3 regions of the Nocardioides aquiterrae genome follow, and region 2 is predicted to be linked to each of the others. Evidence: predicted binding sites of a transcription regulator. Region 2 holds the regulator's gene; each other region holds the start of a gene.
The links. The regulator LexA, encoded in region 2, represses DNA repair genes until DNA is damaged. The targets are predictions, from matches to a motif close to TCGAACANNTGTTCGA.
Positions count from the first base shown of each region.

Region 1: ABD086_RS16785 (SAV_6107 family HEPN domain-containing protein) is a predicted target of LexA. The motif match lies at 8,285-8,300, and genes of this name have one in related genera.
Region 3: ABD086_RS22890 (HNH endonuclease signature motif containing protein) is a predicted target of LexA. The motif match lies at 3,543-3,558, and genes of this name have one in related genera.

Region 1 covers NZ_BAAAJE010000018.1:37-10,307, reverse strand. Annotated here, with positions in the region: gene pknB (Stk1 family PASTA domain-containing Ser/Thr kinase) at 15-1,970, opposite strand; gene ABD086_RS16825 (Rv2175c family DNA-binding protein) at 2,091-2,459, shown strand; gene ABD086_RS16820 (polyprenyl synthetase family protein) at 2,472-3,542, opposite strand; gene metF (methylenetetrahydrofolate reductase [NAD(P)H]) at 3,607-4,488, shown strand; gene ABD086_RS16810 (phytoene desaturase family protein) at 4,495-5,763, opposite strand; gene ABD086_RS16805 (hypothetical protein) at 5,785-6,912, opposite strand; gene ABD086_RS16800 (ArsC/Spx/MgsR family protein) at 6,899-7,255, opposite strand; gene ABD086_RS16795 (YbaK/EbsC family protein) at 7,255-7,728, opposite strand; gene ABD086_RS16790 (hypothetical protein) at 7,771-8,211, shown strand; gene ABD086_RS16785 (SAV_6107 family HEPN domain-containing protein) at 8,392-8,823, shown strand; gene ABD086_RS16780 (methyltransferase domain-containing protein) at 8,858-9,601, shown strand; gene ABD086_RS16775 (DUF3040 domain-containing protein) at 9,758-10,201, shown strand.
Region 2 covers NZ_BAAAJE010000006.1:544,351-554,621, forward strand. Annotated here, with positions in the region: gene ABD086_RS09500 (ATP-dependent DNA helicase) at 1-683, shown strand, start outside; gene ABD086_RS09505 (MXAN_6640 family putative metalloprotease) at 696-2,264, opposite strand; gene ABD086_RS09510 (MXAN_6640 family putative metalloprotease) at 2,331-3,785, opposite strand; gene ABD086_RS09515 (alkaline phosphatase family protein) at 3,830-5,080, opposite strand; gene ABD086_RS09520 (alkaline phosphatase D family protein) at 5,077-6,753, opposite strand; gene ABD086_RS09525 (phosphatase PAP2 family protein) at 6,750-7,592, opposite strand; gene lexA (transcriptional repressor LexA) at 7,693-8,409, opposite strand; gene ABD086_RS09535 (LysM peptidoglycan-binding domain-containing protein) at 8,670-9,005, shown strand; gene ABD086_RS09540 (DUF3052 domain-containing protein) at 9,153-9,563, shown strand; gene ABD086_RS09545 (hypothetical protein) at 9,560-9,904, opposite strand; gene ABD086_RS09550 (ATP-binding protein) at 9,951-10,271, shown strand, end outside.
Region 3 covers NZ_BAAAJE010000030.1:109,741-120,011, reverse strand. Annotated here, with positions in the region: gene ABD086_RS22900 (methyl-accepting chemotaxis protein) at 1-1,348, opposite strand, end outside; gene ABD086_RS22895 (hypothetical protein) at 1,643-2,131, shown strand; gene ABD086_RS22890 (HNH endonuclease signature motif containing protein) at 2,200-3,468, opposite strand; gene serA (phosphoglycerate dehydrogenase) at 3,875-5,455, opposite strand; partial or broken gene ABD086_RS25365 (ATP-binding cassette domain-containing protein) at 5,743-6,141, shown strand; gene ABD086_RS25360 (ATP-binding cassette domain-containing protein) at 6,253-7,167, shown strand; gene ABD086_RS22875 (amino acid ABC transporter ATP-binding protein) at 7,172-7,948, opposite strand; gene ABD086_RS22870 (amino acid ABC transporter permease) at 7,945-8,850, opposite strand; gene ABD086_RS22865 (ABC transporter substrate-binding protein) at 8,847-9,737, opposite strand; gene menC (o-succinylbenzoate synthase) at 9,772-10,271, opposite strand, start outside.

The DNA.
Region 1 (10,271 bases), on a different contig from region 2:
GTCGGCGCACGCGGTCAGATCAGGTTGAGGGTGATCGTCGAGCCCCTGGGCACCCGGGCTCCGGCCTCGGGGTCCTGCGAGAAGACGAAGCCGAGGCCGAGCGAGCCGGGCGCCTGGCGGGTCTCGACGTGGAAGCCCAGCCCTTCGAGGGTCTGGGTGGCGGCGTCGACGCCCTGGCCGCGCACGGACGGGACGTCGACGAGCTCGGGGCCCTTCGAGACGACCAGCTGGACGGCGTCGCCTCGGTGCAGGGTGGTGCCGCTCGGCGGGTCCATCGAGATGACGCCGCCGTCGGCCACGGTGTCGGAGTACTCCTCGCTCACGACCTTGCCGTCGAGCCCCTTGGCCCGCAGCCAGGCCAGCGCGTCGTCGGCGTCCTTGCCGACCCAGTCCTTGAGCCTGACCGGCTTCGGCCCCTTGCTGACGACCAGGTCGACGGCGGCGTCGGGGCGCAGCGTCGTGCCGGCCTTGGGGCTGCTGGTGATCACCTGGCCCTCGGGGACGGTGTCGGACCAGCGGTCCTTGGTGGTGCCGTAGGCGAGGTGCGCCTGCGCGAGCGCGTCCTGCGCCTCGTCCTCGGTCAGGCCCTTGAGCTTCGGGACGTCGTACCGCTCCTTGCCGAGCGAGATCGTGACCGCGACGGTGCCGCCGTCGAGCACCTGGTCGCCGGGCGCGGGGTCGGTGGCCACGACCCGGCCGGCGGGAACCGTCTCGGAGTAGGCCTGGTCGCCGTACTCGACCTCGAGGCCGGCGTCGGCGAGCTTCTGCGCGGCGGCGGCCTTGGTCATGCCGAGCACGCCGGGGGTCGACGTGTAGCGGCCGTCGAAGAACCACCACGAGCCGACGGCGAGGCCGGCGACCAGCAGCACCGCGAGGACGGTCGCGAGCAGGCCGCGGCGCCGCCGGGGCCGGCCGGTCCGCCGCGCGGGAGCGGGCGGAGGCGGGGGAGACGTGCGCAGCCGCGTGGTGCGCTCGAGGTCCCGGGTCTCCTCCCGCTGGTCGCCGTCCGGGACCGGCGGCGCCACCAGCAGCGGCGTGAGGTCCTGGGTGAGCTCGGGGTCCTCGGCGACGCCCTCGGCCAGCGCGTGCGTCACCCGGCGGACCTGGTGCAGCAGCACGCCGGCGTCGGCCGGGCGCAGGCTGCGGTCGCGGGCGGTCGCCCGCGCGACCAGCGCGTCGACGTACGGCGGGAGGCCCGGCTCGAGCGTCGAGGGAGCGGGGACGTCGTCGTGCACGTGCTTGTAGGCGACCTGGATCGGCGTCTCGCCCTCGTGCGGCTTGGCGCCGGTGAGCAGCTCGAACAGCACGACGCCCGCGGCGTACACGTCGGCGCGCGCGTCGGCGCGGCCGTCGATGACCAGCTCGGGGGCGAGGTAGGAGACCGTCCCGATGAGCACGCCGCCGGTCGCGGTGTGCTGGGTGTCGGCGCTGACCGCGCGGGCCAGGCCGAAGTCCGCGACCTTGACCCGTCCGTCGTCGGCGATGAGGACGTTCTCGGGCTTGACGTCGCGGTGGATGAGTCCGGCGCGGTGCGCGGCGGCCAGCGCGGAGAGCACCGGCTCCATCAGCGCGAGCGCCCGCGCGGGCGGCATCGGCGCCTCCTTGCGGATCACGTCGCGCAGCGTGATGCCGTCGATCAGCTCCATCGCGAGGAACACGGTCCCGTGGTCGTCGCCCTGGTCGTAGACCGCGACGACGTTGGGGTGCGAGAGCCGGGCGGCGGAGCGGGCCTCGCGCACGAACCGGGCCGCGAACTCGTCGTCGTCCCCGAGCCCGGGGTGCATGATCTTGATCGCGACCGTGCGGTCCAGCCGGATGTCGGTGGCCTCGTAGACGCTGGCCATGCCGCCGCGCGCGATGCGCGGCCCGATCCGGTAGCGGCCCTCCAGGACGCGGCCGGTCATGGGGTCGCCGGCAGTGTCGGCGCCGCCCTGCCGGGCGTGCCGGTCCGAGCGCCGGTCAGGCGTCACAGCGACCCTCCTGTGGCCGGATGGGGAAGGATCCGGAGCCCCAATCGTACGGACGCGCGCCGCCGGAGCGGGGTTCAGGCGCCCCCGGCGTGGCGTGGGCCACGATGCAAGACTGGGCGCATGAACCAGCAGAGCCTTGCCGAAGCCGACCTCGCCGCCCTCGTCCCCGCGTGGCTGGACTGGGCCGGAGCCGCCGAGCTGCTGGGCGTCACGCCGGCCAAGGTGAAGACGATGATCCGCGACCACGAGCTGGCCGCCGCGGTCCCCGTGCCCGGCGCCGGGCAGCAGGTGCCCGCCGACTTCCTCCAGGACGGCGCCGTCGTCAAGGGCCTGCCCGGCCTGCTCACGCTGCTGCACGACGCGGGGTACGACGACCGCGAGTGCATCGCCTGGATCTTCACCGACGACGACCTCCCCGGCCGCCCGATCGACGCGCTGCGCGAGAACCGGGGCGCGGAGGTCAAGCGCCGCGCGCAGGCCATGATGTGACGCCGAGTCGGCTCAGACCACGCGCTGGGTGGCCGCGGACGCGAGGTCCCGCAGCACGCGGCGGGCGCGCTCGTCGATCGGCGCCTGGTCGAGCGCCGCGACCGCGTGCGCGGCGAGCTCGCCGATGACCGCCTCGACCTGGGCGTGGGCGCCGCTGCCGTCGATGATCGCGCGCAGCTCCTCGACCTCGTCGGGGGAGAGCTGGGTGCCGAGCGCGGCGTCGAGGCGCGCCGCGTCGGCGGGGGCGGCGGCGTCGAGCGCCAGTGCGACCAGCACGGTGCGCTTGCCCTCGATCAGGTCGTCGCCGGCCGGCTTCCCCGTGGTGTCCGGGTCGCCGAACACGCCGAGCAGGTCGTCGCGGAGCTGGAACGCCTCGCCGAGCGGCAGCCCGAACCGGGACAGCTCGGCCATCGTCGACTCCGGGGCGCCGGCGAGCGCGGCGCCGATGTGCAGGGGCCGCTCGATGGAGTACTTCGCGGACTTGTAGCGCAGCACGGTCATCGCGGCCTCGACGTCGGCGCGGCCGCGCGCCTGCACGGACACGTCGAGGAACTGGCCGGCGATCACCTCGGAGCGGCACCGGTCGAAGACCTCGAGCGCGGGCGCGACCTCGGTGATCGGCAGCCCGCAGCGGCGCAGCAGCTCGTCGGACCAGCTGAGCAGCAGGTCGCCCAGCAGGATCGCCGCGGCGGCGCCGTACTGCTCCGGGTCGCCGCGCCAGCCCGCGTCGCGGTGCTCGGCCTCGAACTCCCGGTGCGTGGCCGGCCGGCCGCGGCGGGTGTCGGAGGCGTCCATGAAGTCGTCGTGCACGAGCGCGCTCGCGTGCAGCAGCTCCAGCGACGCGCAGGCGCGGATCAGCGCCTCCTCGTCGTCGGGGGACGGGTGGACCGCCCGGTGGCCCCAGTAGCAGAACGCCGCGCGGAACCGCTTGCCGCCGGAGACGGCCGCGTGCGCCGCGCGCACCAGCCGGTCGGCGTCCGGGCCGAGCGGCGCGAGCGTGGCGGCCTGCTCGTCGACGAACGCGTCGAGCGCGGTCTGGACGCGGTCGCGGAAGTCTGCGTCGTCCCAGCCGTCGCTCGCCACGGCGCCGAGACTAGCCAGTGGACACCGGCCCCCCGCGGCCGCCCCCGTACCTAGACTGTTGCGTATGGCGAACCCACGGAGGATCGGCGAGCTGGTCCGTGAGGAGCGTTCGTTCTCCTTCGAGTTCTTCCCGCCCAAGGACGACGCGGGCGAGGAGCAGCTCTGGCAGGCGATCAGCGAGCTGGAGCCGTTCCGCCCGACGTTCGTCTCGGTGACGTACGGCGCGGGCGGGTCGACCCGCAGCACCACGGTCCGGGTCACCAGCCGGATCGCGCGCGAGACGTCGATGACCGCGATGGCCCACCTCACCTGCGTCGGCCACACCCGCCAGGAGCTCGAGGCCATCGTCGACTCGTACGCCGCGGCCGGCATCCACAACGTGATGGTGCTGCGCGGCGACCCGGCGGACGGCCCGCGCGCGCCCTGGACCCCGACCGACGGCGGCCTGACCTACGCCACCGAGCTGGTCGAGCTGGTGCGCGAGCGCGGGGACTTCAGCGTCGGGGTCGCCGCGTTCCCCGAGAAGCACCCGTCCTCTGCGTCGCTCGACCACGACGCCGACGTGCTGGTCGCGAAGGCGCGGGCCGGCGCGGAGTTCGCGGTCACCCAGATGTTCTTCCGGGCCGACGACTACTTCGGGCTGGTCGACCGGGTGCGCGCCCGCGGCGTCGACATCCCGATCCTCCCGGGCATCATGCCGATCCTGAACCTCGCCAACATCCGCCGCCAGGGTGAGCTGATCGGCACCGACGTGCCGGCGTCGGTGATCGAGCGGATCAGTGCCCACGACGGTGACCCGGTCGCGATGCGCGCGGCCGGCATCGAGCTCGCCGCCGAGCTGTGCGAGCGGCTGCTCGACGGCGGGGCGCCGGGGCTGCACTTCTACACGCTCAACCGCTCCAAGGCGACGCGCGAGATCTTCGCCGCGCTCAACCTGGCCGTCTAGCAGGGTCTAGGCCGGACCGATCTCCGTCGCCACCAGCGCGGCGGACAGCCCGACGAACGGCAGCCCGGCGCCGGGGGTGGCGTGCGCGCCGGCGGCGTACACCCCGGCGACCGGGGTGCGCGGGCCGAGTCGCCGGCGGACCGTGCCGCGGCCCTGCCAGAGCACTCCCATCGGCGAGCCGCCCCAGAGCTCGACCTGGTCGCGCGGGCTGCGGTCGACCCGGGTGACGACCTGGGCGCGCACGTCGATCCGGTGCCGCGCGAGCGCGCGCAGGATGTCCTCGGACAGCTTCCCGCGGCCGTGCACGGTGAGCGTCGACGGGCCGTTGCGGCGCACGACCAGCGTCGGGTCGCCGTGCAGCACCAGCTCGTGCGGCAGGTCCGGCACCTCACCGGACAGCCCGACGTGCACGACCACCGGCGGGATCGCGGGCATGGTGCGTGCGACGTACGGCGCGAGCGCGGGCAGCCTCCGCGGGTCGATCGCGCACACGACGGCGTCGGCCTCGACGTCGCCGCTGACGGTCCGCACCGCGACGACCCGGCCGTCGCGCAGGACCAGGTCGCGCGCCTCGGTCCCGGTCATCGCGGTCACCCCGCGGGTGGCCAGCCGCTCCGCGAGCGCCGTACCGAGCCGGTGCATCCCGCCCTCGACGGTCCAGGCGCCGAACCGCTGCTCGACGTACGACAGGACGCCGAGCCAGGCCGGCACGTTGCGCAGCTCGTGCCCCTCCGCCACGAGCGGGTGCCCGGCGACCAGGCGCAGCCGTTCGTCCTTGAACGCCTTCCGCAGCCGCTTGTGCAGCATCCGGCGCCCGCCGAGGAGCGCCGGCGGCGCGGCCGGGTCCCACGGGTTCTCGAGGTAGGTACGCCGCAGCTCGTCCCAGTCGTCGGCGTACGACGCCACGTAGTCGACCCACCGCCGGCCGAGCCCGGGGCCGAGCTCGTCGAAGGCCGCGAGCTGGGCCGCGCGGCCGACCGGCACCCGCACCGACGAGCCGTCGGCGAACCGGTGCTCGCGGACGACGTCGAGCGGCACCAGCTCCAGCTCGCGCTCGACCGGCCGCCCGGACTTGCGGAAGAGGTCGCGCACGACGGCGGGGAGCAGCGTGTACGTCGGGCCGGCGTCCCAGCTGAAGCCGTCCGCGGTGACGGCGGACAGCGCCCCGCCCAGGGTGGCCGACCGCTCGACGAGCGCGACGTCGTGGCCGAGCTTCGCGAGCCGCACGGCAGCGGCCAGGCCGCCGAAGCCCCCACCCACCACCACGACCCGCATGGGCGGTGACTCTAGGGGACCCTAGGCCCGCGGGTCCGGTGCGGCCTCGAGGCGCTCGTCCTCGGCCAGCGCGGCGAGCCGCTCGCCGGGGCGCAGCCGGCGGTCGGTGGTGCTGCGCCGCTCGACGTCCATGTCCGGGAGGTAGCCCTCGACCTCCGCGACGGTGACGCCCGCGTCGATGCCGACCAGCAGGTTGGCCTGCAGCAGCTGGAAGAAGTCGGGGTCGACGCCGGCCAGGAGCGTGCAGCCCGCGGACATCCGGGTGTTGAGCTCGGTGGGCCGGAAGCCGTCGGCGGTCAGCACGCCGTCGACGCCGAACGCGCCGCGGTACCCGTGCGCGGCACGGAGGTGCTCGCCGACCCGGCGGGCGACGTCCCGCAGGTGCTCCCGGTCGTCGGGGGCCGGGTCCCAGCCGGTGCCGAGGCCGGCGTACGCGAACGTCCGCGCGGCCCGGTCGCGCAGCACGGCGATCTCGACCGGTCGCAGCACCGCCGTGCCGTCGGGCAGCACGAACCCGTGGATCGAGCACGGCACACCGTCGAGGAACGGCATCACGCGCACCCGCTCGGAGCGCGGCGCGAAGAACGCGCGGGCCTTGGCGCGGTCGTCGCGGTCGAGCACCCAGCGCACGTAGTCGCCGCCGCCGGTGAACCCGTCGCCCGACCACACGGCGCCCAGCGGGCCCGCGAGCTCGCGGGTGGCGGCCGCGAGGGCGTCCTCCTCCAGCGGGACGACCCGGGACGGCGCGGCCGCGATCCCGGCGGCCGCCCAGACCGCGTCGGCGCGCAGCTTGTCCTCGAGGGCGAGGAACGCGCGGGGACGGCCGCCGGTCACGGGCCGGCCGAGCACCGGCTCGTCGCTGGTCACGAACGGCGAGGTGCGGAACAGCCCCCGCCCCTCGGGGTCGAACCGCTCGACGGCGGCCACGGCGTCCGGCCGGAGGTCGCGCACCAGCCGGTCGTGCAGCCGGAAGCCGTCGGTGGCCAGCACGGTGGCCGGCACCGGGGGATCGAGCACCAGCGTGCGGCAGCCGAGGCGGTCCAGCCGCTCGACCCAGGAGGCCCAGCCGGCCGCGCCCCCCGGAGCGAGCACGACCGGGCGGCCGGCGTACAGCGCGGCCAGTCGTTCGCGGAGCTCAGCCCTCCGCATCGAGCACCCGCCGCAGCGAGTCCTCGTCGCGTCCCACGACGGTGGTGCCGTCGGCGGCGGTGATGATCGGCCGCTGGATCGCGCGCGGATGCGCGGCCAGGGCCGCGAGCCAGTCGCCGCGGTGCGCGGCGTCCTTCGGGAGGTCGATGCCCTCCTCGCGCGCCTCCTTCGCGCGGGCGACGTCCCACGGCTCGAGCCCGAGGCGCGCCACGACCTCGCCCAGCTCGCTCGCCGTCGGCGGCTCGTCGAGGTAGCGGCGCACCGTGTACTCCACGCCGGCGGCGTCCAGCTCCGCGACCGCGGTGCGGCACTTCGAGCACGCCGGGTTCAGCCAGATCTCCATCACGCCACCTCGATCTCGGTCGCGCCGGTCATCGCGGCGAGCTCGTCGAACGTCGTGGAGAAGACCGCCGACGGGTGGCCGGCGGCGGCCCACACGACGTCGTACCGCCGCAGCCAGGAGTCGAGGTACGTCGGCACCGGGGCCGGGTGGGCGAGAGGGGAGACGCCGCCGATCACCTGGCCGGTGTGCTCGCGCACGAACTCCGGTGTCGCCCGCCTCAGCGTCGCGACGCCGATCCGCTCGGCGACCTTGGCGGTGTCGACGCGGTGGGCGCCGGAGGTGAGGACCAGGACCGGGGAGCCGTCGGCGTCGAACAGCAGGCTGTTGGCGATCGCGCCGACGTCGCAGCCGAGGGCCTCGGCGGCCAGTGCGGCGGTGTGCACGGCGTCGGGAAGGACCACGATCTCGCCGGTGCCGCCGCGGCTGGTGTGGTCGTCGCGGAACCGGGTGATCGAGGGGTGCTCGGTCGTCATACAGGCAGACCCTAGGGTGTCCCCGACAGGAGAGGAGAGCGGATGAGCTCGCAGCGTCCGGCGATGGTGACCGGTGCGACCTGGCTGGCGGCCGCCGCCGTGGCGATGACCGGCGTCACCGCGCTGATGACCGTCGTGTTCCAGGACGAGCTCGTGCGCGCCTGGGCCGCCGACCGGTCCGACGCCGGGGCGGTCGAGCCGCCGGCGTTCGTGCCCGTGGCGGTGACGATGTTCGTCGTGGTGGCGCTGCTGGCCGTGGTGCTCCTCTCGTTCTTCCGCGAGGGCCACAACTGGGCACGCATCGTGCTGAGCGCGGTGGTGGTGATGGTGGGCATCGCGACGTTCGCGATCCTGCGGACCAACCCGCCCGCGCTGTTCCTGGCCGTCGCGATCGTCTCGCTGGTCATCGACCTGGCCGCCGTCGTCGCGCTCTGGCACAAGGACACCCGCGTCTTCTGCGCCCACGTCCGCCGCGAGGCCTGACCGGCTCCTCGACCGGGCTCCTCCGCCTGCTCTTGACGCCCTGTCCGGGGCGAGGTGTAGCCTGAGGCCGTGTTCGAACAGGTGTTCGAACAGCCCGGTGGGGACGACCTCGACCCCCGTCCCCGCCGGGTGGGGTCGGAGCCGGGGGTCGGAAGCTCCGGGGTCGAGGAGAGGCCAGCGATGAACCCGTACGCCCTGCCCGCCACCACGCACTCCTACCTCGCCCGCGCCGCCGAGTCGCTGAGCGAGGCGATCGCCGCCACGGAGGTGCCCACGCGCTACGCGTGCGCGCACGTCGCGGCCCTGCGGGCAGCCGCCGCGCTGCTCGCCGCGCGCGCCCATCCGACACCGGCGCGCCGCCGGCGGCAGAAGAACGCCTGGGTGCTCCTCGCCGAGGTCGCGCCCGAGCTCACGGAGTGGGCGCAGTTCTTCGCCGGGGGAGCCGCCAAGCGCGCGGCGGCCGAGGCCGGCTCGACCCGCGCCGTCAGCGAGCGCGAGGCCGACGACCTGGTGCGGGACGCGGACCGGTTCCTCGCGGTCGTCGAACGCTCGCTCGGCCTGGTGCCGCACGCGGCGACGTCGTCGCGGACCGCGGTGATGCGGGCAGGCTGACGGGGGCGTGCGCGCAGACCCCTAGGCTGGTGGCATGCCCGAGAGCACCAAGCCCAGCGAGCGCCGCAGCGCCGCCCGGACCTCGCTGGTGTGGGAGGCCCTGCTGCCGGTGCTCGACGGCGCCGGCGACGTGCTCGACATCGGCGGGGGCACCGGCGGGTTCGCGGTCCGGGTCGCCGAGCTCGGCCACCGGGTGACGGTCGTCGACCCGAGCCCGGACGCGCTGGCCGCGCTCGACCGCCGGGCCCGCGAGGTCGGGGTGGCGGTCACCGGCCAGCAGGGCGACCTGTCGACGCTGCTGGACGTCGCCGGACCGGCGAGCGCCGACGTCGTGATGTGCCACGGCGTGCTCGAGGTGGTCGACGACCCGGCCGCCGCGCTCGCGACGATCCGCGCGGTGCTGCGGCCCGGCGGCACGCTGAGCGTCCTCGTCGCGCAGCGCCACGCCGCGGTGGTGGCCCGCGCGATGGCCGGCCACTTCGCCCAGGCGCTGGCGATGCTCGACCCTTCGCCAGGCTCAGGACGACGCGACCCCGCCGCGGGTGGCGGGCGGGCCGGCCACCGGTTCACCGAGGACGAGCTGCGGACGCTGCTCGCCGGGGCCGGCTTCGACGTCCGCACCGTGCACGGCGTCCGGGTCTTCGCCGACCTCGTGCCCGGGTCGCTGCTCGACCTGGAGCCCGGCGCGACCGCCGCGCTGCTGGACCTCGAGCGGGCGGTCACCGAGCGGCCGGAGTTCCGGCCGCTGGCCACCCAGTTGCACGTGCTGGCCCGCTGATCCCCACCCGCCGGCCGGTCGTCGTTTCCCCCTGGGTGAGAACGGGAACGGTTCGGTCACGAATTTCCCGAACCCGCCTACCGCCTCGCCCGGGCGCTGCCTAGACTTGCAGCAACCGGACGTCCGGGCCGGCGACGCAGATGCAGGGGAGGTACGGTGCCACTCTCGGAAGAGGAGCTCCGACTGCTCGAGCAGATGGAACGTGCCCTCGTCGAGGAGGACCCCAAGCTCGCCTCGACCCTGCGCGGCACCGCGTTCCGTCGCTCCGCCCGTCGGCGCGCGATCGTCGCGGGCGTGGGCTTCGTCGTCGGTGTCGTCGTGCTGATGACCGGTGCCGTCGCCCAGATCACCCCCGTCGGGATCGTCGGGTTCGTGATCATGCTCGTCTCGGCCACGGTGGCGCTCACCGCCCTGCGCGGCCAGCAGACCGCCGTCGGCCCCGACCCCCGGGCCGCGCACCCCAGCCGCGGCTTCACCGTCATCGAGGGTGGCCGCACCGGCAAGACCCGGCGCACCCGCCGACACCACCACTCCAGCCACTCCTTCATGGAGCGGATGGAGGAGCGCTGGCGCCGCCGCCGCGAGGACGGCGGGTTTTAGCACCCGCTCCGGCAGGACGTCATACGGACGGTGTGTCCCCTTGCTCTGTCGAGTCCGGGGACATCGGTAA
Region 2 (10,271 bases):
AGGACGACGAGATGCCGTGGCGCGGCCTCGACGTCGGTAGCCCGTTCGACTACGGCAAGCAGGCGATCCTGTACGTCGCCCGGCACCTGCCGCCGCCCGGCCGCGACGGCCTGGTCCAGGCCCAGCTCGACGAGATCGTCGACCTCGTCGACGCCGCCAACGGCCGCACGCTCGGCCTGTTCTCGAGCCGCCGCGCGGCCGAGGCGGCCGCGGCCGTCGTCCGCGAGCGGCTCCCGCACCTGACCACGCTGGCGCAGGGCGACGCGCAGCTGCCCGAGCTGGCGGCGCAGTTCGTCGGCGACCCGCACACCTGCCTGTTCGGCACCCTCAGCCTCTGGCAGGGCCTCGACGTCCCCGGCGACACCTGCCAGCTGGTGCTGATCGACCGGATCCCGTTCCCGCGCCCCGACGACCCGCTGCTCAGCGCCCGCCAGAAGGCCGCCGACGAGGCCGGCGGCAACGGCTTCATGCAGGTCGCCGCCACCCACGCCGCGCTGCTGCTCGCCCAGGGCGCGGGCCGGCTGATCCGCACCCACACCGACCGCGGCGTGGTCGCCGTCCTCGACCCCCGGCTGGCCACCGCCCGGTACGGCGGGTTCCTCAAGGCCAGCCTGCCGCCGATGTGGACGACGACCGACCCGGCGTTGGTGCGGCAGGCGCTCAGCCGGCTGGCCGCCGGCTGAGCGCGCCCCCGGCTACTTGGTCGCCACGGCCCGCACGTAGAGCTTGCGCCCGTCGTCGTTCGAGGTGCCCATGCACGAGTACGGCCCGCCGTTCCAGCAGGTGTAGCTCGTGCCGGCGTTGACCAGGGTGACCTCGACGTAGGAGACGCCGGCCGAGCCGAACACCACCTTCTTCGACCCGCCGCCGCTGGCGTCGAGCGGGACCACGAGCACCTGCGGGGCCCCGGACCGCTTCGCGACGGTCACGACGGCGGTGGTGCCGGTGGACTTCGCCGGGAGGTCCACCGTCACCTTCAGCTTCCAGGCCCGGGACGACAGCCCACTGCCCGGCACGAACCGCGCGGTCGCCGCGGCGAGGTGGTCGACCGTGGCGACCAGCCACTTGCTGTCCTTCTTGCCCGAGGAGAGCTTGACGGTGCCGGCCGGCGCCGCGACCGGGTAGTGGTTGGCCGCGCCCTCGGCGTAGTAGCGCTGCGGCATCCGGTTGGCGGCCGCGAAGGCCGCGAAGGCCGCGGTGGCGTCGACCCCGCGGTCGGCGAGGACGCTCTCGACCGCCTGCATCGAGTACTCGTCCGTGGCACCGGCGGAGCCGTCCGCGCGCCGCCACATGTCGCGGACCAGCGTGGGCAGGCCGCCCTCGGCCGCCGGGATCTGCTCGGTGAGGAAGCGGAAGAAGATCCACTCGCCGTACTGCGCGCCGTCGTCGGCCCCGCTGTCGGCCCACGTGTCCAGCGGCCGCCCGGGCTGGCTGAGCGGGCTCGTCGCGAGGTACTGCAGGTTGTCGTCCACGTCGGTGTAGAGCTCGTCCTCGGCCCAGGTCGCGGTGGCTTCCATGAACCACGGGTCCTCGTAGTAGTCGTAGGCGAACTGCACGGCGTGGAAGTACTCGTGGGCGGCCGTGACCTGGAGGTTCTCCAGCGGCGTGTTCGTGGGGAACTGGCTCGCCTTGAAGTCGTTGTCGAGCACGCAGTACGCCCAGGCGTCGTACGGGCCGCCCTGCGGGACCTGCTGGTCGCTGGTGCAGTAGCCGTACATGCCCTGGTCGCCGACGTCGGTGAGGTAGATGTCGGTCTGGGCGTTGCCGCCGAGGGTGCCGTCCGGCTCGGGGGTCCGGTAGCCCGCGCCGGAGTAGGTGCTGCGTACGTCGTCGACGGTGGCCATGGCCGCCTCGACGTAGTCCGGCGTCCCGTCACTGTCGGTGTCGCCCACGGGGACGGCGTCGGATCCGGTCGTGTCCCAGTGGTAGCAGTTGCTCGCCGTGCAGGCGGAGTGCGCGAGCACCGGGCGGTCCAGCGCGCGGGCGGCCGCCGCCCGGTCCGCGCCGGTGAGCTCGTCGCGCAGCTGCACGAGGCGGAGCAGCATCATCGTGGCGTCGCGGGTGGGCCGGCCGGCGTGCCCGGACAGCACGGCCTGCGCGTCGGCGAGCGCCGCGCGCGCCTCGGCGGCGCGGGCCGGCGTGGACTTCCCGCCGGCGGCAGCGGCCCCGGCGGTGGCCGAGGTGGTGGTCGCGGTCAGCCCCGAGACGACCAGCAGCGGGACGGTGAGCGCCGCGAGCAGGGCGCGAGAGGGTGATTTCGCCATGGGGACAGCCAACCGCGTCAGCCGCCACCGCGCATGACGAATGGGGACGATTCGTCGGCCCGGACGCTAGCGCAGAGCCTTCGCCCGCACCCGGAACCGCAGGCCGTCGTCGTCCGGGCGGCCCTGGCAGGAGAACGACGTGCGCTTCCAGCAGGTGTAGTGGATGCCGGCGTTCGCGAGGGTCACCTCGACGTACTTCACGTCCTGGCCGAACGGGAGCGTCCGGGTGGCGTCGCCGGCCGCGTCCAGCCGGACCTGCGTCGCCAGCGGGCGGCCACTGGTCCGGTACACGGTCGCGATCGCGCCGGAGCCGCGCCCGCGCGGGGGCAGGTCGAGCCGGAGCTTGAGCGAGCCCGCCCGCATCTTCGCCGCGCGGGTGAACCGCACGGTGCTCGCCGCGAGGTGGTCGACGCGCCGGGCCTTCCAGCCGGAGTCGCGCGAGCCGCCGGTGAGACTCACCCGGCCCGACAGCCGTCCCTCGGGGTAGCGGTTGGCCCTGCCCTCGTCGTACGACGTGCCGGGCCGGCGGTTCGCGTCGGCGAACCGGACCCACGCGTCGCGCATGGTCGTGCCGCGCGCAGCGAGCGTGTCGGCGACCGCGCGGATCGAGTACTCGTCGGGCCCGCCCTTGGCGCCGTCGGCGAGCTCCCAGGCCTCGCGCACGAGCGTCGGCAGCCCGCCCTGGGCGTCCGGGTAGCGCTCGGTCAGGTAGCGGAAGAAGATCCAGTCGCCGTACTGCCGCACCCCGAGGTTCTCGAAGTGGTCCATCGAGCGGTCGGGCTGGGTCAACGGGCTCTGGGCCAGGTACTGCAGGTTGTCGTTGACGTCGTCGTACAGCTCGTCCTCGGCCCAGGTCGCGGTGGCCTCCATGAACCACGCGTCCTCGTAGTAGTCGTAGGCGAACTGGACCGCGTGGAACAGCTCGTGCGCGGCGGTCACCTGGAGGTTCTCCAGCGGCGTGTGGTTCGGGAACTCCTGGTAGTCGTTGTCGAACGCGCAGTACGCCGGAGCGTCGTACGGGCCGGGGTCGGTCGGCGTCGCGTCGCTGTCGCAGTAGCCGTAGAGCCCCTGGGTGCCGAGGTCGCTGAGGTAGATGTCGAGCAGCCCGTTGCCCCCGGCCGTGCCGTCGGCCTCGGGGGCGCGGTAGCCCGCGGCCCGGTAGGTCTTCAGCACCGACTGGGCGACCCGGGCGACGCGGTCGACGTAGTCGCGGGTCGCCTTGTCGCTGCCGCTGGTGAACCAGTGCACGCACACGGTGGTGAAGCACTGCGACCGGTCGCCGCCGGGCCGCTGCAGCAGCGCCGCGGCGCGGGCGCGGTCGGCGGGGGCGAGCTCGTCGCGGTGCGCGCGCAGGTCGCGCAGCACCAGGGTCTGGTCGCGCGACCCGTCCGGGTGCTCCGCGGCGGCCAGGGCGCGAGCGGCCGCGCGCGTGCTCGCCGGGCCGGACTCTCCGCCGTACGCCGGAGCCGCGAGGAGCGGCAGGGCGAGCGCGACCAGGGCGGCGACGGGACGGCGGAGCACCCGCTCACTCAACCCCACGGACCTGAGAAACCCCAAGCCGACACTCACAGCAGGGCGCGGCCGTCCCAGCCGCCGCGGGGGCGCCCGACGCCGAAGAACGACGCGACCGTGGGGGCCACGTCGAGGGTGCGGGCCACGCGGGGCGTCGCCTTCCCCTTTGGTACGGCGGGGTGGCCGCCGCCGATGAAGAACGGGATCGACCGGGTGGCCGGATGCCCGTGGTTGCCGGGGATCGGGTTCGAGCCGACCGGGTCGGGGTCGCTGAACCGCCATCCGGCCTGGCAGAACACCACGACCTCGCCGGCCTCCGGGCCGAGCCGCAGCCAGTCGGCCCGGCGGTCCCAGGCGGCGAGCACGCCGTCCTGGGCGCGGGCGACCGCGCGCATCCGGCGGACCGCCTCCTCGCGGTGGCGGCGCGGGCCGGTCCAGTAGAGGAGGTCGGCGCCGCCGTTGTCGGCGATCTGCACGTGCCCCGCCAGCAGCGGGTCCGCGGCCAGCGGCGCGGCCAGGCTGATCACCCGGTCCGGCAGCGACCAGTCCATCGAGTGGTCGGCGAGCACGATCACGACGGAGTGCTCCCAGCGCCCGGAGGACTTCAGCGCGTCGACGAAGCGCTGGACCTGCAGGTCGGTGTCGGCCAGCGCCGACCGCCGCGCGACCTGCAGGGTGGTGCCGGACAGGTCGCCGTGGCCGAACCGGTCGATGTCGCCGAGGTTGACGAACATCAGGCTGGGGTCGAGCTCGTCGAGCATCCCCAGCGCCGCCTCCATCGTGGCCGCGTCCGGCGCGTGCCCGCTGACCGGCACCGTCGGCTGCGGCTCCCAGCGGTGCGTGGCGCGGGCGCCGAACACGCCGTACAGGTACTCCTTGCTCAGCACCGTGCCGGTGGTGAGACCCCTGCGGTTGAGCCGCTCGATGACCGTGTCGCAGCGGATGTCGGAGGCCCGGTCCAGGTCGCGCACCGCCCCCAGCGCCCGGTCGTAGACCGAGTTCGCGGGGACGCCGGAGCGGTCCGGCCGCACGCCGGTCATCATCATCACGTGGTTGGGGATCGTCTCCATCACCGGCATCGACGACGCCTGCGGGAAGCGCAGCCCGCCGTCGCGCAGCGCGGCGAGGTTCGGCGTCAGGTCGCCGTCGATCTCGTCGGGGCGGCAGCCGTCGACCACCAGCACGTACGCGCGCCGGCGCCGGCCGCCGACGGCCAGGGACGGCGCCCCGGCCGCGGTCGAGAGGACGACGCCCGCGCCGGTGGCGAGGAAGGTACGGCGGCCCAGGCCGGTCGGGGTGGTCACAGCGGCTCGGCCGCCTGCTCGACCCGCGCGGTGCCGGTCGGGGTCCGGTACGACACCGACCACTGCACCGAGGTGTCCCGGTCGGCTCGGTCGCCGATGACGTACCAGTCCATCTGCGCGCGCTCGGCGGTCACGTCGAGCACCGAGAACCCGTGGCTGTCGAAGTCGAGGTACTTGATGTGCCGGTTGTTCGCCAGGATCGCCTGCTCGACCGCCAGGCTGGTGGTGCGCGGCGGCGTGCCGGTGATGTCCTTGAGGTTGTTCGAGGTGACCGACGAGCAGACGAACTCCACGCCCGCGCTGTCGCCCACCGGGTACGACGAGGCGTCGTACGGCAGCTCGGCCGCCCACCCGGAGTGGATGTCGCCGGTGAGGAACAGCGCGTCGCTGACCTGGTGGTCGCGGATGTGCTCGAACACCTCGCGCCGGTCGTCGGTGTAGCCGTCCCACTGGTCGACGTTGTACGGGCTGCCGTCGCGGGGGAGCAGCCCGGTCACGTCGTTGACCGGGTCGAGCAGGTCGTGGGGCACCGCGCCGAAGTCGACCGGCGCGATCATCACCGGGTTGCCGACGATCTTCCACTGCGCCCGGCCACGGCGCAGCGACTCCTTGAGCCAGCTCATCTGCTGCCGGCCGGTGATGGTGCGGTCCGGGTCGCTGACGCCCGAGTCGGGCACCGGCAGCGGCTGCGGGACCTCGGTCTGCAGTTGCCGGCTGCGGTAGCTGCGCAGGTCGAGCATGCTGATCTCCGCGAGCCGCCCGAACCGGAACCGCCGGTAGAGGCGGTCGCCGTCGCGCAGCCGCGCCGTCCCGTCCAGGCGCACCGGCATCCACTCGTCGTACGCGCGGTGCGCGCGGGCCCGGCGCAGCGGGTAGGCGCCCTGGGTCGCGTCGTCGTGGTTCTCCGCGCCGTCGGCCCACTGGTCGTTGGCGACCTCGTGGTCGTCCCAGGTGATGATCCACGGGTACTTCGCGTGCAGGTCCTGCAGGTCCGGGTCGGTCTTGTACTGCCCGTGCCGCTGCCGGTAGTCGTCCAGCGACACCATGTCGTGGCCGGGCACGTGGGTGCGGATGTCCTCGTCGGAGGAGCCGTAGCCGTACTCGCCGGGGGCGTACTCGTAGAGGTAGTCGCCGAGGTGCACCACCGCGTGCAGGTCGTCGCGCTCGGCCAGGCCGCGGTACGCCGAGAACCAGCCCGCCTGCCAGTTCGCGCACGACACCACGCCGAAGCGCAGGTGGTCGGGCCGGTCGTCGCGGGCGGGCGCGGTGCGGGTGCGGCCGGTGCGGCTGGTCACGCCCGCGCAGCGGAACCGGTAGAAGTACCAGGTCGCCGGGGCGAGCCCGGTGACGTCGACCTTGACGGTGTGGTCGCGGCTGGGGCCGGTGGCGAACGTCCCGCGGCGGACGACGTGCTGGAACCGGCCGTCGGTCGCCACCTCCCACGACACGTCGACCTTCGGCCCCTGCCCGGACCCGGGCGTGCTGGCGGCGGTCGGCGTCACCCGGGTCCAGATCAGCACCGCGTCGGACAGCGGGTCGCCCGAGGCGACGCCGTGCTGGAACACCCGGTCGCGGCCGGCCGCGGCGAAGGAGGGGTTGGCGGGGACCCCGAGGAGCCCGGTGGCGGCGGCCGTCCCGAGGACGGTGCGGCGTCGTACGTGCGGAGGCGTCACGCCTCGGTAACGACGCTCGCCTCTCCGGGTTCCGCCCGTTCCGTGAGTTCACCCGGTGTTCGCCGGCGCCACCGCGAGGGCCGGAGCCGGTCCAGCGGGATCCGGCCCATCGCCTCGGCCAGCGCCCAGCCCGCGATGATGACCATCCAGCCGACCACCGCGTCGATCACCCAGTGGTTGCCGGTGCCGACGATGACCACGGCGGTGCCGACGGCGTAGATCCAGCCGAGCGCGCGCACCCAGTAGCGGGCCGCGTACAGCTGCAGCGCGAGCGCCACCCACAGCGACCAGCCGGCGTGCAGGGACGGGAACGCCGCGAGCTCGTTGGTCAGCCCGCCCAGGCCGCGGGGTGCGGACGCGTCGGCGCCCCACCAGCCGTCGGCGGAGTGCAGGCTGAGGACGTCGACGTACCCGGCGACGTAGCGCGGGGGAGCGGTGGGCAGCGAGATGTAGGCGAGCAGCCCGAGCAGGGTGCCGACGGCCAGCGCGCGGCGGGCCGGGCCGTAGCGGTCGGCGCCGAGCCGCCACAGCCAGATCAGCACGGCGGCGGTGACGACGTAGTGCAGGGTCGCGTACCAGTAGCTGCCGGCCAGGCCGAGGATCCGGTGGTCGGTGAACAGCTGGTTGAGCGGGATCTCCCACTGGATGCCGATCAGGCCCTCGAGGTGCAGCAGCTCGTTGGCGCGCTGCAGCGCGGGGTCCATGTTGGTGTCGGCGAGGAGGCGGGCCAGGCTGTACAGCACCCAGAGGCCCATCACGAGCACGACCTCGAAGATCGCCCGGACCCACCGCGGTGTGTGCCGCCGGTTCCGGGCGTAGGACGCAGGTGCTGTGGTCACAGCACCAGCGTTGTTCATGCACCCTCCTGCGGACATCCGGGGCTTGCCCGGAACCAACACCAGGGTCTGGTCAGGGATTCCCCGAGGGTTCAGGTGCCGTCTAGACCCGGCGCAGCACTGCTGTCACCTTACCGAGGATGGTGGCATGGGTGCCGTCGATCGGATCGTAGGCGGTGTTGTGCGGCAGCAGCCACACCTTTCCGTCCTTGCGCTGGAAGGTCTTGACGGTGGCCTCGCCGTCGATCATCGCGGCCACGATCTCGCCGTTCTCGGCGGTCGGCTGCTGGCGGATCACGACGTAGTCGCCGTCGCAGATCGCCGCGTCGACCATCGAGTCGCCGCGCACCTCGAGCAGGAACAGCTGCCCGTCGCCGACCAGCTGCTTGGGCAGCGGGAAGACGTCCTCGACGCGCTCCTCGGCCAGGATCGGGCCGCCGGCGGCGATCCGGCCGACGACCGGCACGTACGCCGCCGCGGGGACCGCGTCGCCGACCCCGGTCTCGTCGAACACGCTCTCCTCGGCGGCCGACATCGAGCGCCGCGCCGCCATCACCTCGGGCAGGAAGACCTCCAGCGCCCGGGGCCGGTTCGGGTCCCGCTTGAGGAAGCCCTTCTCCTCCAGCGTCTTGAGCTGGTGGGCCACGCTCGAGGAGCTGGTCAGGCCGACCGCCTCGCCGATCTCGCGCATCGACGGCGGGTAGCCGCGCTTCTCGATGGAGTCCTTGATGTGGGCGAGCACCCGCTGCTGGCGCGGGGTCAGGCCCGTCGCGTCGGGCGGACCGTCGGGCAGTTCCGACACCTTCTTCTGGGTGGCCATGGGCGAACGGTAGTCCTCCGGACCGTCCGGGTTCAAACATCTGTTCGAACGGCGTGTCGCCGCCGGGACCTTCGCGACACGTTCGAACAAATGTTCGCGTCGGTCCTTGTGTCGTTCGAACACGTGCTCTAACGTCGTACACACGTTCGATCGAACACCTGATCGAGAGTCCGGTCCAGACCGGTCCGCGAGGACTGTCGGTGGCCGCCTCTAGAACTGGTGTCGACCACCCGGCCACCTCACTTCCCCAGGAGCCACCGATGAGCGCGATCACCGCCAGCCCCCTCCACCACCAGCACGGCGCCGTGCGGCTGACCCGCCGCGGCCGCCTCGCGGTCTTCACCCTGGCGCTGCTCGTCGTCCTCGCCGTCGGCTTCGTCCTGGCCTCCGGCGCCGTCGGCACCGGTGAGCCCGGCACCCCCGAGCCGACCCGCGTGGTCGTGGTCGGCTCCGGCGACACTCTCTGGGAGATCGCCGCCGGCCTCGCCGACGACGGCGACGTGCGGGCGATGGTGGCGAAGATCCAGAAGCTCAACGCGCTCGACTCGGGCATGCTCACCGCCGGCCAGAAGCTGGTCGTCCCGATCGGTGGTTGAGGTGCGAGCGAAGCGAGCCTCGAAACCACCATCGCGCAACTGAAGACTTCGCACGGCCGCCTCGACCCCGGCCGTGCGAAACCGGGGAAGACGACGGGCGGGACCACCAGGTCCCGCCCGTCGCGGCTTCTGGTCTACCTTCGGGCCATGGCCGGCTACTCAGGCACCCCGCTGGAGCGCAAGCTCGGCATCCGGGAGGGCCAGGTCGTGTTCCTCGACGGCGCGCCGGGCGACCTGGCGCTCGAGACGGCGGGCGCCCGCGTCGTCCGCCGCCTCCCGGCGGCCGCCGACGTCACGCTGACCTTCCACACGACCCTGGCCCGGCTGTCCGAGCGGCTGCCGGCGCTGCTCGAGCGCACCTCGTCCGCCGGGATGGTCTGGGTGTGCTGGCCCAAGAAGGCGGCGCAGCGGGCGCTCGGGATCGCCAGCGACCTCGACGAGAACGTCGTCCGCGAGCTCGGGCTGCGGCTCGGGTTCGTCGACGTCAAGGTCGCCGCGATCGACGACACCTGGTCCGGGCTGAAGTTCGTGCGGAGGCTCGCCGACCGGCGCGGCTAGCGGGCGGCGCGGCGCCCGCCGATCGGCCGCGGCTCGTCGTCGCGCGGGGTGGGCGAGGGTCCCCGGGTGATGCCGAGGCGGCGCAGCACCCGCGCGACCAGCATCAGCCCGACGAACAGGCAGGCCACGGCGCCGACCGACGCCAGCGCCAGGAACCACCACGCCCTGGTTTCGCCGCTGCGGGCGGTGGAGCCGAAGTCGATCGCGGCGTACACGAGGTACCCCCATGCGACCACGCATGCGGTGATGCCGAGCGCGAGCAGCAGCACCGGCTGAAAGCCCCGCTTGGGGCGCGGCCCCCGGCGCGATCCCGCGTGCTTGTTCCCGCTCCCCGACGCCACGGGCTCATTGTCTCCGATCGGCCCCGAGGTGTCTTAACGTTGGGGGGTGTCCGGGGACGTCGACACCGTGGTGAGCGCTGCGCTGCGGGAGCTGATCGGCATCCCGGGCGTGCGCCGGGCCGCGGTCGCGCTCAGTGAGGGCGGCGGCCGCCGGCTGCGGTTCCGCTCCAGCGACGGTGGTCCCTGGTGCCACATCGACGCGTACGACGACGTGCCGCTGACGACCGTCGTGCGCACCGGCGTTCCCCTGCTCGGCGGCCTGGACGCGCTGCCGGAGCGGTTCGCGGGGATGGCCGAGCGGCAGCGCGCCGAGGGCACGGTCGCCCTGGCGGTGCTGCCGCTGCCGGGCCGGCACGCGCCGATCGGC
Region 3 (10,271 bases), on a different contig from region 2:
GGCCGATCGCGTCCACCGCCTCCGTGGTGTCCACCTGGATCGCGGCGACCCGGCTCGAGATGTCCTCGGTGGCCCGGGCGGTCTCCTGGGCCAGCTCCTTGACCTCGTTCGCGACGACCGCGAAGCCCTTGCCGGCCTCGCCGGCGCGGGCCGCCTCGATGGTGGCGTTCAGCGCCAGCAGGTTGGTCTGCTCGGCGATCGAGGTGATCGTCTTGACGACGTTCCCGATCTGGGTCGACGAGTCGCCGAGCTTGGCGACGGTGCCGTTGGTCCGCTCGGTGACCAGCACCGCCTCGGCGGCGACCCGGGCCGCCTCGTTCGCGCTCTGCGCGATCTCGCGGATCGACGCGCCCATCTGCTCCGAGCCCGTGGCGACGGTCTGGACGTTCCGGGAGACCTGGTCCGCGGCCTCGGTGACGACGCGCGCCTGGGCGCTGGTCTCCTCCGCTGCCGCGGCCATGTGGTGGGACGAGTCGGCCATCTCCGCGGCCGAGGCGTTGAGGCTCTGGGCGGTGGTCGAGATGCCGCTGACGACGTCCGCCATGTGCTCGACCGCCGTGTTCAGCGCCTCCGCCATCTGGCCGGACTCGTCGCGCGAGGTGACCGGCACCCGGGTCGTCAGGTCACCGCCGGCCACGGCGAGGAGGCCGCGGCGTACGGCGCCCAGGCCGGCCAGCACCCGGACGGACACGCGCCAGGCCAGGAAGAGGCCGACGAGCAGCGTCACCAGGGCGACCAGGACCGTCGTTCGCTCGGTGGAGGTCCGGGTGTCCTCGATCGCCGCCCGGCTCGACACGACGTCCTTGCCGACGGCCTCGCGGAGGTCGTCCAGCGCCGTCGCGATCGTGTAGAAGATGTCCCACTTGGGGCCGCCGGAGACCTTGTCGCCCCGGTCCAGCTCGCCCTTGCGCCAGAGCTCGAAGATCTTGTCGTTGTACCCGAGGAAGGCCTGCCACTGGGAGTCGATCTCCGCCAGGCTGGCCCGGCCCGCCGCGTTGAGCGTGGCCGGGTCGAGGCCGAGGATCTCCTTCTCGAAGCCGGCGACGCCGTCCGCGTAGTTGGCCAGGTTGTCCCCGTCCACCGCGGCCGCCGCCGCGCCGCCGTCGGTGCGCGCCTTCCACGCCGTGATGTTCTGCCAGTTCGCGAGCCACAGCAGCTGGTAGCGGCCCCGCTCGACGCGCTGCTGGGTGGCGACCGCCTGGCTCCACTCCTGCTGGCGGTCGTCGACCGTCGCGCCCCCGCGCAGCGCGGTGGCGCCGACCACGGCGGTGCCGATGGCGAGGACGGCGACGATCGCGAAGATCCGGATCCGCAGGCTCAAGTCGTCGAAGGATCGGCGCACGTGCATGTGAGGTCCCCTGTTCCGTTGTGACGAGGCCCGAGTGACCTCCGGCGTCCTTCATCGACGGTGCGGGCCCCGACCTGATGCGGAACCGGCTCAGACCTTGACGAACCGGCGGCCGGGATTCTGGCAGGTCGCGCCTCGTTCGGCGCCCCGGGCACGGACCTGGTCACCTGGACGGCGCGCGGCGAGCGGGCCGACGGGTCGCCGTTCACCTGGGTCCACACCGACCACTACGCCAGCGCCACCGACATCGGGTACACGTGGCCCTGGGAGCTGCACGACCAGCTGAACCAGCTGATGACCAACGAGACCGAGACCATCACGATCGACTCGGTCACGATCGACTCGGTCACGACCGTCTCCCGGACGAACCCGGACTACCGGCACCTGCGGATCACCGGGCTCGAGACCCGGACGGGCGGCTCCTGGCAGCCGGTGACGCGGCGGGAGACCCTCCAGCTGAGGGCGGGCACGACGCAGCAGGTCCGGGTGGTCATGCGCTCCGCCGTGCTCGGGACCCGGTACCAGCGACTGGCGCTCACCGTCCCGGCGTCCGCGGCCGGCGGCTCCGGACAGCTCAGCATCAGCGGCGGGGACGACGTCTATGCCGAGGCGCCCTACGGCGCGACCATCGACCAGATGCTGGCGTTCTTCGAGCGCCAGCCACGCAACGACCAGGTCCTCACCCGGCTGTCGGTCTCGGGCATGCCCGCGGTCACCGCACGGCTGAGCCGCCAGGCCACGGTCGGTGGGGCGTACGACGTGCAGGTCGAGGTGACGGGCTGACCGCTCCGAGCGGAAGCCAAGCGCGAGTTGTCGCGGCGGGAGACCCTCCAGCTGACGGCGGCGCTGGGTCAGGCGGCGTTCCGCAGGCGGCGGGTGCCGGTGTGGTCGACGAGGTAGATCGCGCCGTAGGTGTCGCGCCAGAGGTAGATGCCGGGGAAAGGTTGTCGGCACTCGAAGTGGCCGTGGGTCTTGATGCGGTGGTGGGTGGTGGTCATCGGCCCGTAGTTCCCGATCCCGGACACGCCGTCTTGGTCGTGGGGGATGGTGTGGTCGACCTGCATGTGTGTGTCGGTGCAGGTGGCGTAGGGGAACACGTCGGCCGGCGTCATCAGACGCACGGCCTGGCGATGTCGGTCCGGGATCTCGTAGGCGTCGACCGGGGCTTGGCCTTCGATGTCAAAGACCGGCTGGATGGTGAACCTGGCCTTCGGCCCGAGGACGTCGCGGACCCAGTCCTCAGTCACGGGGCCGTGGCCCTCGACCCGGACGATGGGTTCGCGGTCGGGGCCGGCGTACATGTGCACGAACAACATCACCGTGGGCAGCAGGTCCGCGACATCGGGCAGGTTGGGAACCTCCGACGCCGTGGTCTTGGGGAGCTGGCTGCCGGTCATCAAGAACAGCACCGCGAGGACGCGGCGTTCGTCGTCGGTGGCGTCGGGAAACGCGGTCGCGAGGTGCTGGGCGAACGCGGTGACGGCGGCGTCGATGGCGTTGATGGTCGCGACGTCGGCGCGGATCAGGAACGAGGCCATCCCGTGGCCCTCGTTGGCCGTCTTCTTCGCGAACGCCGCTTTCGCGCGCCGTTCTTCCTTCTCCCTCGCCGCCTCGGGGGCGGCCTGGGTGACCTTGGCCTCGACCAGGGCCTCGAACCGGGTCCAGGTGATCCGCCCGTCCGCGGACTCCGCGACACCGGCGTCGACGTAGGCCGCCTGCTCGGGCGTCAGGTCGCGGGTGGCCTTGGTGACGTGCCGCGCGTACGAGGCCCGCACTTCGCCGGCCTGGACCCGGGCCCACAGCTGGGGGTGGCGGTGGTGCAGGTCGAGGGCGTCGGCGATCAGCTGCCGGCCCGCGAAGGTCGACCGACCGATCCGGGCCCCGAACGTCGCGGCGGCGAACTCGGTGACCTCCGGGGTCCCGGCGCCGCCGTACCGGCGGGCCTGCTCGCGGCCCGGCAGCGCGGCGGTCGCGGGGTCGAGGCGGTCGGGTGCGTGCACGATCGCCCACTGGTAGGCCAACCGGAGCAGGTCGGTCTCCGCGTCACGGATCGTGTCGGCGCAACAGGACGCGGCATCGAGGATCTGCTCCTCGGTCATCGCCTCCAGCGCTTCGGTCATGGGAACAGTCCAGCACCGGCCACCGACATTCAGGCTCCGAATCAGGCTCGAGATCCCATCATGTGAGACACTTTCCGAAACTTTCTTCGAGTCTTTACTTTCGGTGTGCGGCCACCCGCCGCCGGTGCGCCGGGAGACGGCCGCGACCACCCGCCCGTGGTTCCCGTCGTTGCCCTGTCGGTCGCAACCCCCGCCCACCCCCAGGCCGCGCGCGAGAGGCGGGGGTCTCGACAAGCTCGACCACCGGCGACGCAGACCGCGAGCCGGGAGCGGACCGCGACCACCCGCCCGCCGTCCCCGTCGCTGCCCTGTCGGTCGCAACCACCCGCCCACCCCAGGCCGCGGGCATGAGGCGGGGGTCTCGACAAGCTCGACCACCGGCGGCGTCCGACGCTCGCCGGACGGATCAGACCAGGTTGACCGCGCGCACCGACGCGGCGTCGATCGCGTGCTGGATGTCGGCGAGGGCGTCGTGCGGGATCGCGGTGTCGACCGACAGCGCGACCAGCGCGTTGCCGCCCGGGGCGGTGCGCGAGACCTGCATGCCGCCGATGTTGATGCCGGCGTCGCCGAGGATGTTGCCGACGGTGCCGACCATCCCCGGGCGGTCCTGGTAGGTGAAGAACGCGAGGTGCTCCGACGGCTCGATGTCGATGTCGAAGCCGTTGACCTCGACCAGCCGCTCCTTCTGCGCGATCCCGATCAGCGTGCCGCTCACCGACACCTGGGAGCCGTCGGCGAGCGTGCCGCGGACGGTGATCAGGTTGCGGTGGTCGGGGCTCTCCGGGTCGGCGACCAGGCGGACGGCGCAGCCGCGCTCGGCCGCGAGCAGCGGGGCGTTCACGTAGGAGACCTGCTCCTCGACGATGTCGGCGAACACCCCCTTGAGCGCGGCGAGCTCGAGCACCTTGACGTCGTACTCGGTGATCTCGCCGCGGACCTCGACGTCGACCTGCTGGGCGACCTCGCCGGCCAGGCCGGTGAAGACCCGGCCGAGCTTCTCGGTCAACGGGATGCCGGGGCGCACGTCCTCGGCGATCACGCCGCCCTGGACGTTCACCGCGTCGGGCACCAGTTCGCCGGCGAGCGCGAGCCGGACCGAGCGGGCGACGGCGATCCCGGCCTTCTCCTGGGCCTCGTCGGTGGAGGCGCCGAGGTGGGGGGTGGCGACGACGTTCTCGAGCTCGAACAGCGGGCTGTCGGTGCAGGGCTCCTGCGCGAACACGTCGAGGCCGGCGGCCGCGACCCGGCCCTCCTTGAGCGCCGAGTAGAGGGCCGGCTCGTCGACGATGCCGCCGCGCGCGGCGTTCACGAGCACCAGCGACGGCTTCACCCGGGACAGCTGCTCGGCGCCGATCAGGCCGACGGTCTCGGGGGTCTTCGGCAGGTGCACCGACATGAAGTCCGACTCGGCGAGCAGCGTGTCGAGGTCGACGAGCCGGACGCCCATCTGGGCCGCGCGACCGGCCTGCACGTAGGGGTCGTACGCGATCACCTTCATGCCGAACGCCGAGAGCCGCTGCGCGACGAGGACGCCGATCCGGCCCAGGCCGACGATGCCGACGGTCTTCTCGTACAGCTCGGTGCCGGTGTAGCGCGAGCGCTTCCACTCGCCGTTCTTCAGCGCGGCGTGGGCCGGCGAGACGTGCCGCGCGGCCGCGAGCATCAGGGCGACGGCGAGCTCGGCGGCCGAGACGATGTTGGAGGTCGGGGCGTTCACGACCATCACCCCGGCCTGCGTGGCCGCACGGACGTCGACGTTGTCCAGGCCGACGCCGGCACGGGCGACGACCTTGAGGCGGGTGGCCGCGGCCAGCGCCTCGGCGTCGATCCGGGTGGCGGAGCGGACCAGCACGGCGTCCGCGTCGACGATCGACCGGAGCAGCTCGTCGCGGTCCGCGCCGTCGCAGTGGCGGATCTCGAACTCCGGCCCGAGCGCCGCGACGGTGGCGGGGCTGAGCTCTTCGGCGATGAGTACGACGGGCATGCTCACAGCGGCGGTCCTCGACGGGGTGGAAGGCGATGACGGCACGACGCTGTGCTCCTCGCGACTGTACCCGACGCCCGACCGATAAGGACTGGCGTCCAGGGGGCGTCGCCGCCTAGCCTTCCGCGCATGGAGCTCTGAGACGTCCCTCGTCCCTTCCCGACCTCTCAGGAGCTCCCATGTCCTCGAGCACCGCGGTCGTCTCCGCGTCCGGCCTCACCTTCGCCTGGCCCGACGGCACTCCCGCGCTGCGCGGCCTCGACCTGCTCGTCGGCCCCGGCCGCTCGGGGCTCGTCGGCGTGAACGGCGCCGGCAAGTCGACCCTGCTGCGCCTGATCGCCGGGCTGCTGCGCCCCACGGCCGGGCACGTCAGCGTCGCCGGCGAGGTCGCCTACCTCCCCCAGGACCTCACCTGGGACGTGCACCAGCCGGTCGAGGAGTTCCTCGGCATCGGCGCCGTGCGGCGAGCGATCCGCGCCGTCGAGGCCGGCGACGCCGACCCGCTCCACTTCGACACGATCGGCGACGACTGGGACGTCGAGGAGCGCGCGGTCGCCGAGCTCGGCCGCCTCGGCCTGCCCGCCGACGTGCTGGACCGGCGGCTCGGCGAGGTGTCGGGCGGCGAGGCGACCCAGCTCGGGCTCGCGCGCCTGCTGCTCCGGCGCCCGGACGTGCTGCTGCTCGACGAGCCGACCAACAACCTCGACGCCGGCGCGCGCCACCGGCTCTACGACGTGGTCGAGGGCTGGAACCGCTCCCTCCTCGTGGTCAGCCACGACCGCGGGCTGCTCGAGCGGATGGACCGGATCGGCGACCTGCGCGACGGTTCCGTGCGCTGGTACGGCGGCGGCTACTCGTCGTACGCCGCCCAGGTCGAGGCCGAGCAGGAGGCGGCCCTCCAGGCGGTGACCAGCGCCCGGTCCGACCTGCGCAAGCAGCGCAACGAGCGGGTCGAGGCGGAGCGGATGCTCGCGAGCCGCAAGCAGGTGGCGAGGAAGGCCGAGCAGACCAAGGGCTACGGCAAGGCGCTGATCAACGCCAAGAAGCAGCAGGCCGAGGAGTCGGCCGCCCGGCACCGCCGGGTGCAGGACGACCGGGTCGAGCGGGCGCGCGGCCGGCTCGACGAGGCCGAGGCGCGGGTGCGCGAGGACCGCGAGATCCGGATCGACCTCCCCGGCACCGAGGTGCCGCGCGGGCGGCTGGTGCTCGACGCCACCGAGGGGCTGAGCCTCCCGGTCAGCGGGCCGGACCGGATCGGCGTCGTCGGCCCGAACGGCTCGGGCAAGACCACCCTGCTGCACCGCCTGGTCGAGCAGTCGCGCGTGCCGGTCGCGCTCCTCCCCCAGCGGCTCGACGTCCTCGACCCGGACGACACCGTCTACGGCAACGTCGCGCGCCGGGCGCCCGGCGCGGACGCCAACACGGTGCGGGCCCGGCTGGCGCGGTTCCTGTTCCGCGGGACCGCCGCGGACCGGAAGGTCGGCGACCTGTCCGGCGGCGAGAGGTTCCGCGCGACGCTGGCGGCGCTGCTCCTGGCCGACCCCGCGCCGCAGCTGCTGCTGCTCGACGAGCCGACCAACAACCTCGACTTCGCGTCGTACGACGCCCTGGTGTCGGCGCTGGCGTCCTACCGGGGCGCGCTCGTGGTGGTGAGCCACGACCCGGCGTTCCTCGAGGACATCGGCGTCGAGCGCGTCGTGGAGCTCGGCTGACGGGTCAGAGCACCTTCGACAGGAAGCTGCGGGTGCGCTCGTGCTGCGGGTTGCCCAGCACCTCGCGCGGATCGCCGGCCTCGACCACGACGCCGTCGTCCATGAAGACCAGCGTGTCGCCGACCTCGCGCGCGAAGCCCATCTCGTGGGTCACCACCACCATGGTCATCCCGTCGGCCGCGAGCTGGCGCATCACGTCGAGCACCTCGCCGACCAGCTCCGGGTCGAGCGCCGACGTCGGCTCGTCGAAGAGCATCAGGCGCGGCCGCATCGCGAGGGCCCGAGCGATCGCGACCCGCTGCTGCTGGCCGCCCGAGAGCGTTGCGGGGTAGGCGTCGTACTTGCCGGCGAGGCCGACCCGCGTCAGCAGCTCCCGGGCCTCGGTGGCGGCCTGCGCACGCGGGGTCCTGAGCACCCGCACCGGCGCTTCCATGACGTTCTCCAGCGCGGTCAGGTGCGGGAACAGGTTGAAGCGCTGGAACACCATGCCGATCGTGCGCCGGCGGGCGGCGATGTCCTTCTCGCGGAGCTCGTAGAGCTTGCCGCCCTTCTCCCGGTAGCCCACCAGCTCCCCGTCGACCCGCAGCTCGCCGCCGTCGGCGCGCTCGAGGTGGTTGATGCACCGCAGGAACGTCGACTTGCCGGACCCGGACGGCCCGATCAGGCAGAGCACCTCGCCGGTGCGCACCTGCAGGTCGATGCCCTTGAGCACCTCGTGGAAGCCGAAGCGCTTGCGGATCCCGCGCGCCTCGACCATCAGCGGCCTCTCGGTCGTCGTCATCGCACCCTCCCGGGCCGCAGGTTGCCCTGGATCCGCCGCCACAGCGTCGGCTCGCTGCCGTGCTGCGACCCGCGGGCGAAGCGTCGCTCCAGGAAGTGCTGGAGGACGCTGAACACCGAGGTGAGCAGCAGGTACCAGATCGAGACGCAGAAGAGCAGCTCGACCACGGCCAGGTTGTTGGAGTACACCTTCACCGCCGACTGCAGCAGCTCGGGGTACTGGATCGCGTAGGCCAGCGACGAGGTCTTCAGCATGTTGACGAACTCGTTGCCGGTCGGGGGGATGATCACCCGCATCGCCTGCGGCAGGACCACCCGGCGCATCGTCAGCGGCGGCGTCATGCCGAGCGCGTGCGCCGCCTCGGTCTGGCCACGGTCGACCGAGGAGATGCCGGCGCGCACGATCTCGGCCATGTAGGCGCCCTCGTTGATGCCCAGGCCGAGCAGCGCGGCGAGGAACGGCGTCATCACGGCGTTGGTCTCCCACGTCCCGAGCCCAGGCAGCGAGATCGTCGGGAAGACCAGCGAGAGGTTGTACCAGACCAGGAGCTGGACCAGGACCGGTGTGCCCCGGAAGAACCACACGTAGAGCCAGGCGACCCCGGAGGTCACCGGGTTGCGGGACAGCCGCATCACCGCGGCCAGCACACCGAGCACGAAGCCGAGCGTCTGGGCGCACACGCTGATGATCAGCGTGTTCAGCGCGCCCCGGACGACGTTCTCCTGGGTCAGGAACTCCCAGGTGATCCGGTAGTCGATGTCCGCGCTGGCGAAGGCGCGGACGACCAGCGCCAGCAGGACCAGCACGACGACGGCCGCGGCCCAGCGGCCGTAGTGACGCACGGGCACCACGATGGGCGCCGGAGCGGCCGCCGGCGCCGCGGCCGCGTCGTGCTCGTTCACGACCCGGCGTTGATCGTCGCGGACTCGACCGCGCCGAGCGGGGTCTCGTACTTCTTGATCAGCGCGGCGTAGGTGCCGTCGTCGATGATCGCCTGGAGCGCCTTCTGCAGCGCGTCGCGCAGCCCGGTGTCGTCCTTGCCGACGGCGATGCCGAGCGGGCCCGCCTGGATCTGGTCGCCGACGACCTCGAAGTCGTTGCCGCCGCCCGACGTCCTCGCGTTGTACGTCGCGACCGGGTAGTCCTGCATGCCCGCCACCGCGCGGCCGTTCTTCACCTGCAGCATCGCCTCGGTCTCCCGGTCGAAGGAGAGGATCTGGATCGGCTCGTCGCACTTCGCGCTCTGCTCCTGGGCGTAGCCCTCCTGCGTCGTGCCGCGCTGGACCGCGATGGTCTTGCCGCACAGGTCCGCGAGCGACTGGATCCCCTCCGGGTTGCCCTTCTTGACGAGGATCATCGCGCCGGCGACGTAGTAGTCGACGAAGTCGACCTCGGACTGACGGTCCTTGGTGTCGCTCATCCCGGAGATGGCCACGTCGATCTTGCCCGACTTGAGCTGCGTGATCAGCCCGTCGAACGTCGCGTTGTTCCAGTCGAAGGTCACGCCCAGCTGCTCGGACAGCGCGAGGGTGAGCTCCTTGTCGAAGCCCAGCACGGTCTCGCCGTCGGTGTCGTAGTACTCCATCGGCGCATAGGCGATGTCCGAGCCGACCTCGATGACCTTCGAGTCCTGGAACTTCTGGGGCAGCTGGTCGAACAGCGGCGCCGACGCGCCGGTGGCGGCCGGCTCGTCGTTGCCGCCGGAGCCACCGCAGCCGGCGAGCAGTCCGGCGCCGAGGATGACGGCCGCAAGCCCGGCGAGGGCCCGTCGGGTCTGGATTCGGTTCATGGGGTGCTCCTTCTCGTGGCGGTGGTGGGGTCGGTCAGACGGGGATGGTCGAGGACGAGACCGTGACCTCGGCGAGGACGTCAGGGAGGAGGTCGACGCCGATCCCGGGCCCGGTCGGGACGGCGACGTGGCCGTCGACGAGCTCGAAGGGTGCGGTCAGGTCCTGCCGGTAGTAGCGCGAGGAGGCAGAGGTGTCGCCCGGCAGCACGAACCCGGGCAGCGCGGCCAGCGCCAGGTTGGGCCCTCGACCGATCCCGGTCTCGAGCATGCCGCCGCACCACACCGGGACCCCGTTCGCGTGGGCGACGTCGTGGATCCTGCGGGCCTCGAGGTAGCCACCGACCCGGGCCGGCTTGACGTTGATCACCGAGCACGCGCCCAGGGCGATCGCCGTGGCCGCGTCCCGTGCCGAGCGGATCGACTCGTCGAGGCAGATCGGCGTACGGACCACGCGCGCGAGCTCGGCGTGGCCGCGCAGGTCGTCCTCGGGCAGCGGCTGCTCGATCAGGAGCAGGTCGAAGTCGTCGAGCCGCG